DNA from 2 places in the Sphingomonas sp. AP4-R1 genome. Region 1 is predicted to be linked to the other one. Evidence: predicted binding sites of a transcription regulator. Region 1 holds the regulator's gene; the other holds the start of a gene.
The links. Region 1 encodes LexA, which represses DNA repair genes until DNA is damaged. Its sites were predicted from a motif close to GTTCCNCNCTTGTTCT; they were not measured.
Positions count from the first base shown of each region.

Region 1 (7,660 bases):
CGACGACCGGGCCGAGCGTCACGCCCTTGGCCGAAACCTCGCCATCCTTGCCCACCACCAGCAAGATCTTGCGCGCCTGATCGGTCTGGATCGCGGAATCGGGCACCAGCAGCGCCTTCACCGTGCCGCTATGGCCGAGGCGCATGTTACCGAACAAACCGGGAGTGAGGAAGTAATCCGGATTGGCGATCACGGCGCGGCCACGGATCGTGCCCGAACGATTGTCGAGCCGGTTGTCGGTGAAGTCGAGCTTACCCTTCCAGCGATAGCCGGTCTCGTCCTGCAGCTGGATCTCGACCGGCTGGGCGACGGCGCCCGCCTTGCGATCGCGCTGCGCCTTCAGGAACAAAGCTTCCGATCCGTCGAACGAGAAGTAGATCGGGTCGAGCGCGTTGATCGTGGTGAGCAGGGTGCCGCTGCCATTGTCGCCGCCGGCGACGAGATTACCGGCATCGACGCGGCGATCCGAGATGCGGCCGGAGATGGGCGCGCGGACCTGCGTGAATTCCAGATCGAGCGAGCGCGAGCGCACCCGTGCGGCGGCGGCCGCGAGGCCGGCCTCGGCCGCCTGCACCCGCGCCTTGATCGCATCGATCTCGCCCGCCGAGACGGCTTCGTCACCGGCCAGCCGGTTGACGCGGCCGAGATCGGCGCGGGCCAGCGCCAGCGTGCTGGCCGCGCTCGCCTGATTGGCGCGCGCTTCCGCCAATGCGGCGGCGAACGGGCGCTGATCGATCGTGAACAGCAACTGCCCGGTGCGGACGATGTCGCCGTCCTTGAAGTGGACGCCGGTCACCTCGCCCGAGACGCGCGGGCGCATCTCGACCGTGCGGCTGGGGGCGAAGCGGCCGATATAATCGTCCCACTGGCTCACATCGCGCACGAGTGGCTGGGAAACGCTGACATTGGGCGGGGGCGGGGCCGCGTCGGCGCCCGCCGAATGATGGAGGAGGGAATAGCCACCGAAGGCGACGGCGGCAGCGGCGATGCCGAGCGCGCCGTTGCGCTTCCAGCGGCCGCGCTGGCCGGCGTCGATCGTCCCGGCGTCGGTGGTGGCGATACGGGTCACCATGTTCATGCCGCGATCCTCTGGCGGGCCGCATTGCGGCGCGTGGCGATACTGGCGAGCAAGGTCTCGAACTGATCGAGGCTGAAGCCCGCCGTGATGAAGCGGCCGATTTCGGACGCGGGCAGCAGATAGCCGTGATGCCAGGCCTGCACGGCGGTCTGGCGCAGCGCCTCCAGCCGAGGATCGGCGAGCTTGGACGTGCCGCCGAGGCCGAACAGGCTGCCCAGCGCGCGGGACAGACGGCCGGGTTCGCCGAGGCTCGACAGTTTGTCGCGCGCGGCGAGCGCGATCACGCTCCACTCGATCGCGGAGAAGCCGGTCTGCATCGTGGCGGCGGCGGGTTCGGCATGCGGCAGCGCGACGCCGCCTGCAAATGCCTGGGAAAGATCCATATAAGCCATGTTCGGTTCCCTGTTCATCGGGTGTTCGTCAGGCGCGTCCCTCCGGCGGCGGACGCAACGAGGCGCCCGCGCCCGCCGGAACGGACACGATTTCGCTCGTCCCGAAAGGCGATCGAATCGCCTCGGGATCGGAAAAGGGATGTGCGGGCGCGAGCGCCGGCAGCTGTTAGAGGGCGAGGGTCTTCATGCTGTCGGCTCCCCGTCGGGGCCTCGGGATCGACCATCGAGTCGGTCCGGAAGCGTTTCGTACCAAGCGGTATATAAAGCGCTGAGGCGTTCCGTCAACGACTTTTATACCGCTGGGTATCTTTTTGCCAAGCGCCAGCGGCAAAGTTTTTTGCTGCGTCGCACAAGAGGCTGATTTCGTTGGAAATCGGGCCGGAAGATCGGCCCAGGACATCGAATCCCTCGCCAAACCTCGCAGCCTCTAGCCTTCGAGGCTGCTAACTCGACGCAATTCCTGAACCATTTTCCGTTCGTGCTGAGCCCTTCGACTGCCTGCCAAGGCAGGTGCTCAGGATGAACTTCAGCTCTCCAGGCTGAAGTCGAAGCACGGGCCACGCACGACACCCATCTGAAGCACGTGCTTCGACTTCGCTCAGCACGAACGGCATTTTGAAGAGCCTAACGCCCAGCCATTCCGCTTCAATCCGGCTTGTGCGCCGCCAGTTCGTTGCCGGCCGGATCGCGGAAGTGGAAACGGCGTCCGCCCGGGAAGGCGAAGATCGGACGCGTGACGACGCCGCCCACCGCTTCCACCGATGCCAATGCCTCTTCCAGATCCGGTACCTGGATCACCGTCAGCGGCGCCACCGTCTGTTCGGGCATGTCGGCCTGGAAGCCCAGATCGACATCGCCCGTCATCGTGCAGGCATAGGTCGGCCCGAACCGCTCGAATTCCCAGCCGAACACGGCGGAATAGAAATCCTGCATCTCGCCGACATCGGCGCAGGCCAGTTCGATGAAATCGATTCGTCCGCGTGACATCGTCTTTCTCCGTCGGCGGTCGGTCAGTAACGGCGCAGCAGGCCGGCCAGCTTCCCCTGGATGCGGATCTGGTTCGGCTTGTAACGCTGCGGATCATAGGCGCGATTGGCCGGATCGAGGCGTACCATCGATCCCTCGCGCCGGAAGAATTTCAGCGTCGCCTCCGCCTCATCGACCAGAGCCACCACGATCTCGCCATCGCGCGCCGTATCGACCTTGCGGACGAGCGCATAGTCGCCGTCGAGGATGCCGGCCTCGACCATCGAGTCACCGGACACTTCCAGCGCATAATGTTCGCCCGGCCCCAGCAAAGCGGCGGGGACGGACAGCATGCTCTGGCTTTCCATCGCCTCGATCGGAAGACCGGCGGCGATGCGGCCGTGCAGCGGAATTTCCAGCACGTCGTTCGCGGCCGACGGCGCCGAAACCGGCGCGGACTTGGAAGCGGACGGAGTCTTGGCGGCGGGCGGGCGGGTCTTCACCGCGTCGGGCAGCTTCACGATTTCCAGAGCGCGCGCGCGATTGGGCAGGCGGCGGATGAAGCTGCGCTCCTCCAGCGCCGAGATCAGCCGGTGCACGCCGGACTTGGACTTGAGATCCAGCGCTTCCTTCATCTCCTCGAACGAAGGCGACACGCCCGTCTCGTTCAGACGATCGTTGATGAAGCAGAGCAGCTCATGTTGCTTGGCCGTGAGCATCTTTATTATCCCGGTCCGAAGGAACGAACGAGGAACGTGTAGGAAACGATCGTTTCGCTGTCAAGCGAGAGGCAGGAACATCGCCATATCCCCCGCTTTTGCGGCGGGCTCGTGCGGCGCGCGGATCACGAGGCCGTCGGCGGAGGCGAGGGCGGCCAGCAGGGCGCTGTCCTGATCGGGCAGCGTATCGAGCGCGCCGTCGCGGATCGTCGCCCGCAGATAATGGGCTCGCGGGCCGTTGGTCGGCAGGTCATGGGCGAGGGGCAGCGCGCGCACGCGCGGCAGCGGATCGGCCGCGCCCGCCAGACGGGCCACCAGCGGCGCGAGGAACAGGGTGGCGGTCACGAACGCCGAGACGGGATTGCCCGGCAGGCCCAGCACGAGCGTGTGCCCCAGCCGCCCGGCCATGATCGGCTTGCCCGGCCGCATCGCCACCTTCCAGAAATCCAGCTCCGCGCCCGCCTGCGAAAGGGCGGGCCGGACGAGATCACGATCGCCCACCGACGCGCCGCCGGTTGTGACGAGGATGTCGGACGTGGCGGCCGCATCGCGCAGGGCGGCGGTCAGCGCATGGAGATCGTCGCGTACGATCCCGCCGTCCAGCACCTCGGCCGTCCCCCCGATCAACGCCGCCAGCATCGGCCCGTTGGAGGCGGGCAGCATCACGCCTTCGGTGGGTGTGCCGGGCGCGACCAGTTCGTCGCCGGTGGAAAGGATCGCCACGCGCGGACGGGCGCGGACCGGGAGGCTGCCATGTCCGCCGATCGCGGCGAGCGCGATGCGCGCCGCATTGAGAAGGGCGCCGGCCGCGATCAGCGTGGCGCCGGCATCGAAATCGGAGCCGCGCGGGCGGACATGATAGCCCGGTCGCTTGGGCGCATCTCCGGTCAAGGTCAGCCGATCGCCGTTCCGCGCCCCATTCTCCTGGATCAGGATCGTGTCCGCGCCTTCGGGCACCGGGGCGCCCGTGAAGATCCGCGCCGCCTCGCCCGCGCCGATCGCGCGATCGAGCCCGCCGCCCGCCGCACTCTCGCCCACCACGGTCCACGGGCCGGGCAGGTCGGCGTAACGGATCGCATAGCCGTCCATCGCGGACAGATCGGCGGCGGGCTGGTGGCGCCGGGCGATGACGTCGGCGGCGGCCCAGCGCCCGGCCGCATTCCGGAGCGGAACCGTCTCGATCGGGAGAGGCTCGGTCAGCGCGAGGAGCCGGGCCTGCGCCTCCGCCACCGAAAGCATCGCCATCAGGCGCGCCAGTCGCCCGATCGCCCGCCCGATTTGGCGAGCAGACCGATCCCTTCGATCCGCATGCCGCGATCGATCGCCTTGGCCATGTCGTAGAGCGTCAGCAGCGCGACGGAGACGGCGGTCAGCGCCTCCATCTCCACGCCGGTCGGCCCGGTGGTGGCGACGGTGGCGGCGCAGGCAATGCCGTCGGCTTCGATCGTGAGGTCGACCGAGACCTTGCTGATCGCGATCGGATGGCAGAGCGGGATCAGCTCCGGGGTGCGCTTGGCCGCCATGATGCCGGCGATTCGCGCCACCGCCAGCGCATCCCCCTTGGCGAGCGCGCCGTCGCGGATCGCGGAGAGTGCCTCGGCCGACATCGCGATCCGGCCGCTCGCGGTCGCCTCGCGCTTGGTCGCCGCCTTGGCCGACACGTCGACCATATGCGCGGCGCCCGCCTCGTCGAGATGGGTCAGCCGGTTCATCAGGCCGCCAGCAGCGCGCGCGTCGCCGCCTCGACATCGGCCTGCCGCATCAGGCTTTCGCCGACGAGGAAGCAGCGCACGTCATGCTCGGCCATCGCCGCCAGATCGGCGCTGCTGGTCAGCCCGCTTTCGGCCACGAAGGTGCAGCCCTCGGGCGCGCGGCCGACCAGTTCGTAGGTGCGCGCGAAATCGACCGAGAAATCGCGCAGATCGCGATTGTTGACGCCGATCAGGCGCGATTTCAGCGCCATCGCGCGCTCCATCTCGGCTGCATCATGCACCTCGATCAGCGCATCCATGCCGAGGCCGAGTGCGGCATCCTCGATCTCGGCCATCTGCCCGTCATCCAGCGCGGCGACGATGATCAGGATCGCATCGGCGCCCAGCGCGCGCGCCTCCAGCACCTGCCAGGGATCGATCATGAAATCCTTGCGCAGGCACGGCAGCGAGCAGGCCGCGCGCGCGACGACGAGGAAATCGTCCGATCCCTGGAAATAAGGGACATCGGTCAACACCGAGAGGCAGGCGGCGCCGCCGGCCTCATAGGCACGGGCATGGGCGGGCGGATCGAAGTCGGCGCGGATCAACCCCTTGGAGGGGGAGGCGCGCTTGATCTCGGCGATCAGGCCATAGCCGGTCCGCGCCTTCGCCTGCAGCGCGGCGCGGAAGCCGCGCGGGGGCGACTGGTTCGCGGCCTGCGCTTCGAGCGCCGTGAGCGTCACCGCCGCCTTGCGCTCGGTGACATGGGTGCGCTTGGTCTCGAGGATGGCGGTCAGACGATTGCTCATGACGCCGCCCTACACCAGCGCTCCGGTCGGGCGAAAGACCGGAGGCGCGCCATCCCGTTCTCCGCTCGCACTGAGCCCGTCGAAGTGCCGTTCTTCCTTCTTGCAGCGAACAGGCAGATAGAAAAACGGTGCTTCGACAAGCTCAGCACAAACGCTTCTGAAGGAGCCTGCTTCAGCGCTTCCGAAACGCCACGCGCAGGCGATAGCCGGGGGGTGTGTCGCGCGCACCGCTTCTGGGCAGCGGGACGACGTGGCGGTCGATCGGGCGGAAACGGACGGCGGGGAGATAGGTCACTGGCGTGTCTCCGTGCCGGCGGTGAGCGGGCTCAGGCCATGCTGACCGAGAAACTGGTGCAGCCCCACCAGCAAAGCCTGCGCGGCGGCGACGGGCATGCCCATCCGCGCCACCACCACGCGCTCCATCGGAGGCGGCGACTTGGAATGATCGCAATGCAGGCTTTCCAGCGTCGTCGTGACGATGCCGTTCATCAGCGACATGCCGGAAACGCCCGTCACCAGCAGCTCGGGCGCGAACGTATTGTCGATCAGCCGGATGTCGGGCTCGGTCTGTGGCGGGGTGATGGGGGGAAACATCTTCATGGGCGCCGGCGCCTTTCCTGTTGCACGCGATCGGATCGATCGGGGGCAAGCGATCCGTGGGCGATGTTGTCCGAAAGACACGTCACGGAGGAATTGCAGCGCGTTTCAGCGCTAAAATCAGCGTGCAACGTTTGGAGACGAAGGCTGCGGCGCCCCTCCATATTTTCGTCATTGCGAGCGTAGCGACGCGATCCAGTCTCGAACGTGAGGAACAGGATTGCTTCGCTGCGCTCGCAATGACGGGGGCGGTGTGAAGCTTAGAACGCGATCCAGGCGTCGAAGAGCTTACGCGCGGCGCCGCTGTCGATCGCGTCGGCCGCGATCCCGGCGCCGTCCTGCCAGCCATCGGCCTTGCCCGCCACGATCAGGGCGGCCGCCGCATTCAGCAGCACGGCATCGCGATAGGCGCCGGGCGCGCCATCCAGCAGCGCCGCCAGCGCCGCCGCATTATAGGCCGGATCGCCGCCGCGAATCGCATCCAGCGGATGACGGACGAGGCCGGCGCTCTCCGGCGTCACGACGCTTTCGGAGAAGCCGGTCAGGCCGGTCGCCACGATCCGGCTGGGTCCCGCGATCGAAAGCTCGTCGAGGCTCTCCTCGCCCGAGACGATCATCGAGGCCTCGATCCCCAGCAGGGCCAGCGCCTCGGAGACGGTGCGCAGATAATCGACGCGCGCCACGCCCATCAGCTGGCGCGTCACCCGCGCCGGGCTGCACAGGGGGCCGACGATGTTGAAGATCGTGCGTCGGCCGATCGCGCGGCGGATCGGCGCGAGGCGGCCGAGCGCCGGATGATGCTTCTGCGCGAACAGGAAGGCGATGCCGATCTCGGCCAGGCTCGCCTCGGCCTGCGCGGTCGCGCGATCGAGATCGAGCCCCAACGCCTCCAGCACGTCCGCCGCACCCGATTTGGAGGAGGCGGCGCGATTGCCATGCTTGGCCACCGGCACGCCGCAGGCCGCGACCACGATCGAGACGGCGGTGGAGATGTTCAGGCTGTGCGCGCCGTCCCCGCCCGTGCCGCACACGTCGATCGCGTCGGCGGGGGCTGCCACCGGCACCATCCGCTGGCGCAGCGCGCGCGCGGCGGCGGCGATCTCCACGCTCGTCTCGTCGCGCACGGCCATGTCGGTGAGGAAGCGGGCGACCGCCTCGTCCGTCACCTTGCCGTCGAGAATGTCGTTGAACGCTTGCTCGGCGGTGGCGCCGTCCAGCGGCGACGCCGGATCGGGCAACAGGGCCAGCCCAAGCCCGCCGGCCACGATGCTCACGCCCGCTCCAGCACCTTCATGCCGGCGATCCGCATGAAATTGGCGAGCATCGCATGGCCATGTTCGGTGGCGATGCTCTCGGGATGGAATTGCACGCCGTGGATCGGCAGGCTCTCGTGGCGGAAGCCCATCAC
Region 1 covers NZ_CP053346.1:35,746-43,405, reverse strand. The annotation lists gene HL653_RS00195 (efflux RND transporter periplasmic adaptor subunit) at 1-1,072, opposite strand, end outside; gene HL653_RS00190 (hypothetical protein) at 1,075-1,470, opposite strand; gene HL653_RS00185 (VOC family protein) at 2,116-2,457, opposite strand; gene lexA (transcriptional repressor LexA) at 2,481-3,155, opposite strand; gene glp (gephyrin-like molybdotransferase Glp) at 3,216-4,400, opposite strand; gene moaC (cyclic pyranopterin monophosphate synthase MoaC) at 4,400-4,867, opposite strand; gene trpC (indole-3-glycerol phosphate synthase TrpC) at 4,867-5,655, opposite strand; gene HL653_RS24435 (hypothetical protein) at 5,828-5,950, opposite strand; gene HL653_RS00160 (hypothetical protein) at 5,947-6,255, opposite strand; gene trpD (anthranilate phosphoribosyltransferase) at 6,513-7,526, opposite strand; gene HL653_RS00150 (aminodeoxychorismate/anthranilate synthase component II) at 7,523-7,660, opposite strand, start outside.

Region 2 (7,660 bases), on a different replicon from region 1:
CAGAGAGCCGATCGGGGTGATCTTGGGTCCGAGATCACAGCCGATCACATTGGCGTAGATCATCGCTTCCTTGACGACGCCGGTCGCATGGGTGCCGTCGATCGAGAGCGCGCCGACAAGCACGGTCGGCATGTTGTTCATGATCGAGGAAAGCACGGCGGTCAGCACGCCGGTTCCGATCGCAGCACCCCAGATGCCACCTTGTGCGAAGCGATCGAGCAGGATTGAGATTTGCCCGGTCAGGCCCGCATTTCGCAGGCCATAGACGACCAGGTACATGCCGAGCGAGAAGATCACGACCTGCCACGGCGCGCCCTTCAGCACCTTGCCGGTGCTGATGACGTGACCGCGCGCGGCGATCACCAGCAGCAGGATCGCGCCGACAGCGGCGACCGCACTGACCGGCACGCCCAGCGGCTCCAACAGGAAGAAGCCCGCCAGCAGCATCACGAGCACCACCCAGCCCGCCCGAAAGGTCGCACGATCCTTGATCGCTTGTTGGGGATGGTGGAGCTGGCCGACGTCGTAGGCCGTGGGGATGTCGCGGCGGAAATAGAGCATCAGCATGGCGAGCGTGGCCGCGATCGAGGCGAGATCGACCGGGACCATCACCATCGCATATCGGCCGAAGCCGATGTTGAAGAAGTCGGCCGACACGATGTTGACGAGATTCGAGACGATCAGCGGCAGGCTCGCGGTGTCGGCGATGAAGCCTGCGGCCATGACGAAGGCGAGCGTGGCTTTGTCGCCATAGCCGAGCGCGCGCAGCATCGCGATCACGATCGGGGTCAGGATGAGCGCTGCGCCGTCATTAGCGAACAGTGACGATACCGCCGCACCGAGCAGCACGATCAGCGCGAAGAGCTTGCGGCCCTGGCCCTTGCCCCAGCGTGCGACGTGCAGCGCCGCCCACTCGAAAAAGCCGGCCTCGTCGAGCAGCAGGCTGATGATGATGACCGCCACGAACGTGGCGGTCGCGTTCCAGACGATGTGCCAGACGACCGGGATATCATGGAGCGATACCACGCCCGCCAGCAACGCGATCGCGGCGCCCCCGATCGCGCTCCAGCCAATGCCGAGCCCCTTGGGTTGCCAAATAACGAGGGTGATCGTCAGCAGGAAGATCAGGATCGCAGCGATCATCAGGACATCTTTCTCGGGGCCTCAGATCGAGGCCGGACGGATAGGAGCAGCCACCAGTCTGAGCCGCTGGCTTGCGTCACGCGCTTGCGGGCTGCGGTGCTATGGCGATTGCCGAATGGTCGATTGCCGGATCGATCGGCACGCCGGCTTCCTTGCGCTCCGAATAGCGATCGACGAGCTGGGCGGCGTGGGGCCGCATCAACACGGTGATACGGACCAGCTCCTCCATCACATCGACGATGCGATCATAATAGCTCGACGGCTTCATGCGGCCCGCATCGTCGAACTCCTTGTACGCCATCGCGACCGACGACTGGTTGGGGATGGTGAACATCCGCATCCAGCGACCGAGGACGCGCAGTGTGTTGACGCTGTTGAACGACTGCGATCCGGCTGACACCTGCATCACCGCGAGCGTGCGGCCTTGCGTCGGCCGCATCCCACCCATCGACAGCGGCAGATGATCGATCTGTGTCTTCATGACGCCGGTGATCTGGCCGTGCCGCTCCGGGCTGCACCAGACATGACCCTCGCTCCACATCGAATGCTCGCGCAGCTCATGCACGGCATCGTGATCGTCGCCGGCGATTTGGTCGGGCAGCGGCAATGTCGAGGGATCGAATATCCGCGTCTCGGCGCCGAAAAATTGGAGCAGGCGCGCCGCTTCCTCGACGCAGAGCCGCGAAAAGGAGCGTTCTCGCAAAGATCCGTAGAGCAGCAGGATGCGGGGCGCCGGATCGCCCGCGCCAAGACCAAGAGCGGGACGCTCGATCGCATAGGCGCGATCGAGGTTCGGAAGGTCGGTCGGATCGGCAAGCGCACGCAGGGGCATCAGGAAGCGTCTTTCAGGTATTTGACGAGATAGGCGGCGCTGGCCGGACACAGCTTGGTGAACTCGGCCGAGGCCGCGATCGTGGCCGGCGCCGTGGCGCGGGCCGCGTCGGCATAGCCCTGCGTCCGGAAGAAGCGCGCGGCGGTCGTGGTCAGCAGGTGCAACCGCTCGACCCCCATGCTTGCAGCTTCGTCCTCGATCAGTTCGAGCACGACGCGGCCCAAGCCGACACGACGGCGATCGGGCAGCACCACCAGCGAGCGAAGCAGTCGGTCCGGACCCGAACCTTCGATCCCGGCATAGCCAATGAGATCGCCAGCATCGACGCGGTAGAAGAGCCGGCCCGGCTCCTTCAGATCGGCGGTCGGCAGTCCGGCGCCGGCCAGGAAGAAGGCGAGCCCATCAAAGTCGGATTCGCCGATCGGCGTCGCGCGCAGCCGCGTCGGGCTCGGCGCCTCAGACCCGTGCGCCGGCATCATTGACGACCAACTGGCCGTCCTCTTTGGCGAAGGCACCGAGCTGCGCGTTGGGCAGGAGATCTAGCACGGCCTCGGAAGGGCGGCACAGCTTCACGCCAAGCGGCGAGACGACCAGCGGGCGGTTAATCAGGATCGGATGCGCCATCATCGCATCAAGCAGCGCGTCGTCCGACAGCGATGTGTCGGCGAGGCCCAATTCCGCATAGGGCGTGCCCTTCTCGCGCAGCAGCTCGCGCGGGGTGATCCCAGCGCGCGCGATCAACTGGACCAGCAGCTCGCGCGTGGGCGGCGTCTTGAGATATTCGACGACGTGCGGCTCGATGCCAGCATTGCGGATCAGCCCGAGCGTGTTGCGGGACGTGCCGCATTCGGGGTTGTGATAGACGACGATATCGACGGGACCGCTCATCGGGCGTCCTCCAGACGCTCGACGGTCGCGCCCTCGGTGCGGCCGATGTCCTTCAGCTTGGTAGCAAGCACACGCTCTTCGAGCTTACCGATCGGGAGCGCGGTGAACAGATCAATCCGGTTTTCGAGATAGCGCAGGGCCTTCACGAAAGCGCGCTCGCGCTCGATCTCGTTGCCTTCGACATGCGAGGGATCTTCGATACCCCAATGGGCCGTCATCGGGTGTCCGGGCCAAATCGGACAGACTTCGCCCGCTGCGTCGTCGCAAACGGTGAACACGAAATCCATCACCGGGGAGTCCGGCTCTGAAAAGGCTTCCCAGCCTTTGGAGTGCAGCCCCTCGGTCGGATAGCCAATCCGCTCCAGGAGCGCGATGGCATCGGGATTGACCGTGCCCTTGGGGTGGCTCCCGGCCGAGAAGGCGCGGAAATTACCGCCGCGCTTGTTGAGCGCACTTTCGGCGAGGATCGAACGGGCAGAATTGCCCGTGCAGAGGAACAGGACATTGAACACCTTGTCGGACATGGCGGGCTCCATCAGCAGCAGGTGAGTTCGGCAAGCAGCGGCTCGCAAAGTTCAGCACGGCCCTGGCAACAGTCTTTGGCGAGGAAGAGCATGAGGGCGCGCAGCGCGTCGATATTGGCGCGCTGGATCATCTGGCGGCCCTGCTTTTCAGGCGTGACCAGCCCCGCCTTCACCAGCACCGCGAGATGGGTCGAGAAGGTGCTTTGCGTCAGCCCGGCCGCCTCGACGAGCTGGCCCGTGGACAGGCCATCAGGTTCATGCCGCACAAGAAGGCGGAATGTCGCGAGCCTGGTCGGATGCGCGAGGGCGGCAAGCGAGGCGAGAGCGTCATCATCGATCATATATCGGGAATAAACGATGCGTTCGATACCGTCAATAACCTATCGGATATTTCCGTTGGATTTGGTTGCTCCGAAGACATGTCCACACGCGAACATGTGGACATGTTGGACAGAGGTGATCGCCTGGCGATGAGCTTGTGAGCAGTGGTCGGGCGCGTCCTAGCGGACCACGCTCTATCTTCGCGTTCCGCTCCGACAGAGCCGCGTGGACGCGTCTCCGCCCCTTCGGGGTGACGATCGTTCGCGCAGGCGAGCGCCGCTCGCGATGAGGCTGCCGGCAATGCCGGCAACGATATCTTGTCAGAGGGGAAAGGGGCGCTCCGCCCCCTCTCCCCAGCAACGACAATCCACCGGGCCGTGGCTCAGTCGCTAGCGCTCCCTGCGCCCGCACCACCCCGATGGATTCTCGCTGCCCCCCTCGCCCCCGGCTGTTCGCCACGAGGCAGGGCCGATGGCCGAGGCCATCGCCCTGACGGCCGATGCGAAGGAGAAGAACGATGATCCATGATAACCGCGAGGCGTGGCTGAACGCGGTCGCGCTGGGCATGGCGCCCTTGTTCGAGGGGTTGGGAGCCCCCCTCCCCGGCCGCATCCGGGTGGCGATCGGCTTCACCAGCGCAGGCCGGAAAGGCAAGGCGATCGGGGAATGCTGGGATAACCGTCGCAGCGCTGACGGGCATTTCGAGATCTTTATCCGGCCTGACCTCGCGCACGCGCCCGATGCCATGCCGGTGCAGATCGCCGCGATCCTCGCGCATGAGCTTGTCCATGCCGCTGTCGGCATCGCGGCCGGGCATGGGAAGCTGTTTAAACGTGTCGCCATCGGCTTGGGGCTCGTCGGGCCGATGCGTGCGACGACACCCGGAGAGGGCTTCGTCGCGCTTGCGGCCCCGATCCTCGATGGCGTTGGTCCCCTCCCCCATGCGCGCCTCGATACGGATGGACAGACCACCGCGCCTAAGAAGCAGACCACCAGACTGCTCAAATGCGAATGTGAAACCTGCGGCTATACGGCTCGGATCGCGCGCAAATGGCTGGAGCTTGCCGGCGCGCCGCTGTGTCCCGTGCCAGACCACGGACCCATGCGACATGATCCGCTGGACGATCCGGACGAGGAGGACGTATAGATGCGGACACGTCCACCTGTCAGGCATCCAACATGTTCACACGCGAACACGTGGGGGAGTTAACATGAAAACCATCTCGATCATCAGCCAGAAGGGCGGCGCCGGGAAGACCACCCTCGCCATTCACCTGGCCGCAGCGGGCGTGGAGGCCGGGCTTTCGACGCTAATCCTCGACGCCGACCCCCAGGCGACCGCCAGCCAGTGGAGCCAGTGGCGGGGAGGATCGGACCCCGAAGTCGTGGACTGCGCCTCCCCGACCCTTCTTGCCCGCAAGGTGCAGCAAGCGGCCGACCTCGGCGCGGATCTTGTTATCATCGACACACCACCGCACGCCGACATCATGGCGCGCGAGGCCTGCAAGCTCGCCGATCTGATTCTCATCCCGTGTCGCCCGCAGGCCTTCGATCTCTCGGCCGTCGAAACGACGGCCGATCTGGTCAAGGCTGCAGGCAAGCCGGCGTTCGTCCTGTTCATGGGCGGTCCGCAGCGGGCGCCGGCAACCTATAAGGACGCTCGCGAGCTGATCGAGGGGAGTGAAGGCGTCGCCGGCATGGGCGTGCCGGTCGCTCCGGTCATGCTCACCCAGCGCGCGATCTACCATCACAGCACGGCGCAGGGGAAAGCCGCCAACGAGAGCGAGCCCGAAGGCAAGGCGGCCGAAGAGGTCGCCGCCCTCTGGACGTGGATACGCGAACATGTGAACCTGTCCACACGTAAACCAACGCGAGGCAAGCGGAGCGCGGCATGAGCAGATTCGGTGCGATGAAGCAGCAGCGGGTAGAAAAGGCCCGCGCTACGGAAGCCGCTCCTGCGGCGGAGCCTGATCCCGGCGATGGGACGCCATCGCCGCGCGCGGTGGCTCGCCAGGGCAAGAAGGCGGTGAGCGCCTATTTCAGCCCGGAGGTCAGCCGAGGCCTCAACGTGCTGGCGGCCGAGAACGGAACCACGCTCCAGGCTTTACTAGGCGAGGCGATCGATCTGCTGATGCGCCAGCACGGCAAGCATCCGTTCGGCGAGCGCTAATATGTGGATGCGTGGACGTGTCCACACGTCCACAAGCTAAAATACCCTGAGCCTCTGCCGGGTCAGATCGGGAGACAGAGCTGGTTCCGGTCGGGCAGGGCAGGGGGCTCTTCCAGGCGCTCGACGATCGTCGCTGCCAAGGCATCGGCGGCTCGCTCGCGCATTTGTGCATCCCGCATTGTCAGGCCGACACGAGCCCAGGCGGGAGCCGCCAGAATGATCGAGGAGAGAAGGGCGCGATCCATGGCAGCCAAAAGAACATAAGAAGAACGATTCGGCAAGCCATGCCGGCAGGGCGGTCAGGAATTTTAGCGGCTAAAATTCTGGCCGCCTGAAAGGTGAGTTTTGGGGTAGGGGCTCACCGTTCGGCGGCGAGGCCGAAATCCACCAACACGGGAAGCTCGGCCGCCAGGCCGCGCAACTTGGCACGCCGCACCACGCTGTGCTGCTCGATCAGGCTTTGGGCGTCACGCTTGCCGCTCGACGTTTTGGGGAACCAGTAGAGGGCGACCCGCTCAACCTTGCGGCCATTCTTGATCGGCTTGAAGTCGACATAGAAGGGGCAGAGCTTGTTGATCTCGTCCTGAGCGACCTTCAGGCAGTATTTGTTGAGGTCAGCGAAGCGCTCCAGCTTGCCCTCAGGCACGTTCAGCAGGCCCCGTATTTCCTCGATCGTGAACTCTTCGTTCTGTTTGTAATCGAGACCGATACGACGCTCGATCATCTCGTACAGGCAGAGCGCATATTTCGACTCGAAACAGTACATCACCTGCGTTTTGAGCCGGGCGTAAACCTCGCTGTTACGCAGGATCTCGATCAGCTCCTCCGGAATCCGGTAATGAAGGAAGCCGTCTTTTTCGAGGCTTTCGTCACTCGGGCCGAGGAGCTGGACGCGACGGCGGAAGGCCTTGCCGCCCTTGCGGATCGTGACGATCGCGATCGTACCCATCAACCGCAGAAGCGAGCTTTCCACCCGCTCATTGCCCTGGTGGGTGCCCTTGAGGACGGTCTTCGCGATCCGGTGGATGATCGGCTCGTCGATCCGATCCCAAGCGTTCGCGATCAGAAGGTTATAGATGCGGCGATCGGCGAGGGTGAGGGGGGTCAGCTCGACAATATCGACCAGTTCGCCCGGCTTGACGATCTCGCCATAATTGGCGGGATCGAACGGATTTCCGCGCCCTTTTTGGGCAATTGTCCTGATGGACGGATCAGCAACAGCGGTCTGCGACATGGCACCATCCACGGGTGAGCCACCAAGTTGGGCGGGCTCACACTTAGCATGAAGGGTGAGCTAGGCAATATGGACAGCTCGTTTTTCACATCTAGCGCGGAGATACCCCAAAACTCACCGATGATATGCGGGATACCCCAAAGCTCACCGCAGCCCACCCCAACACTCACTTTTGGATACCCCATCCCTCACCGTAGGCTACCCCAACACTCACGCGACTCGTCCCCAAAGCTCACTTTTGGAGCCAATTTTCCGCAGTTTTCTGCGGGTTTGCGTACCCCTGAATCTTGAACTTAGAAGAATTAGAAGAATCTGAAGGGCATTGGTGAGCTTTGGGGTAGTCCCGAACCCTTTCACCTGTGGATAACATCGCCTCGCACACCAATGGCGCATCGCGCAACAACACCGTCAGAAGGGAATGCGGAATCGGCCTTCGGCCGATGCGCTATAGTTTCGTGCCGGCTAACGCCGTCACAAGGCGGCCTAACGGCCGCAGGCTTGGCGAGGAAGGAGTCGGGCGAGGTCGGGATCAAATTGCCCTCGCAGCG
Region 2 covers NZ_CP053347.1:3,101-10,760, forward strand. The annotation lists gene HL653_RS23810 (arsenic transporter) at 1-1,143, opposite strand, end outside; gene arsH (arsenical resistance protein ArsH) at 1,220-1,975, opposite strand; gene arsN2 (arsenic resistance N-acetyltransferase ArsN2) at 1,975-2,454, opposite strand; gene arsC (arsenate reductase (glutaredoxin)) at 2,432-2,863, opposite strand; gene HL653_RS23830 (arsenate reductase ArsC) at 2,860-3,387, opposite strand; gene HL653_RS23835 (helix-turn-helix transcriptional regulator) at 3,399-3,728, opposite strand; gene HL653_RS23840 (transcription elongation protein SprT) at 4,226-4,855, shown strand; gene parA (ParA family partition ATPase) at 4,920-5,603, shown strand; gene HL653_RS23850 (ribbon-helix-helix domain-containing protein) at 5,600-5,878, shown strand; gene HL653_RS23855 (DUF6771 family protein) at 5,941-6,123, opposite strand; gene HL653_RS23860 (replication initiation protein) at 6,237-7,112, opposite strand.
Region 2: the regulator LexA is predicted to act here: its motif matches at 6,134-6,149, upstream of HL653_RS23855 (DUF6771 family protein).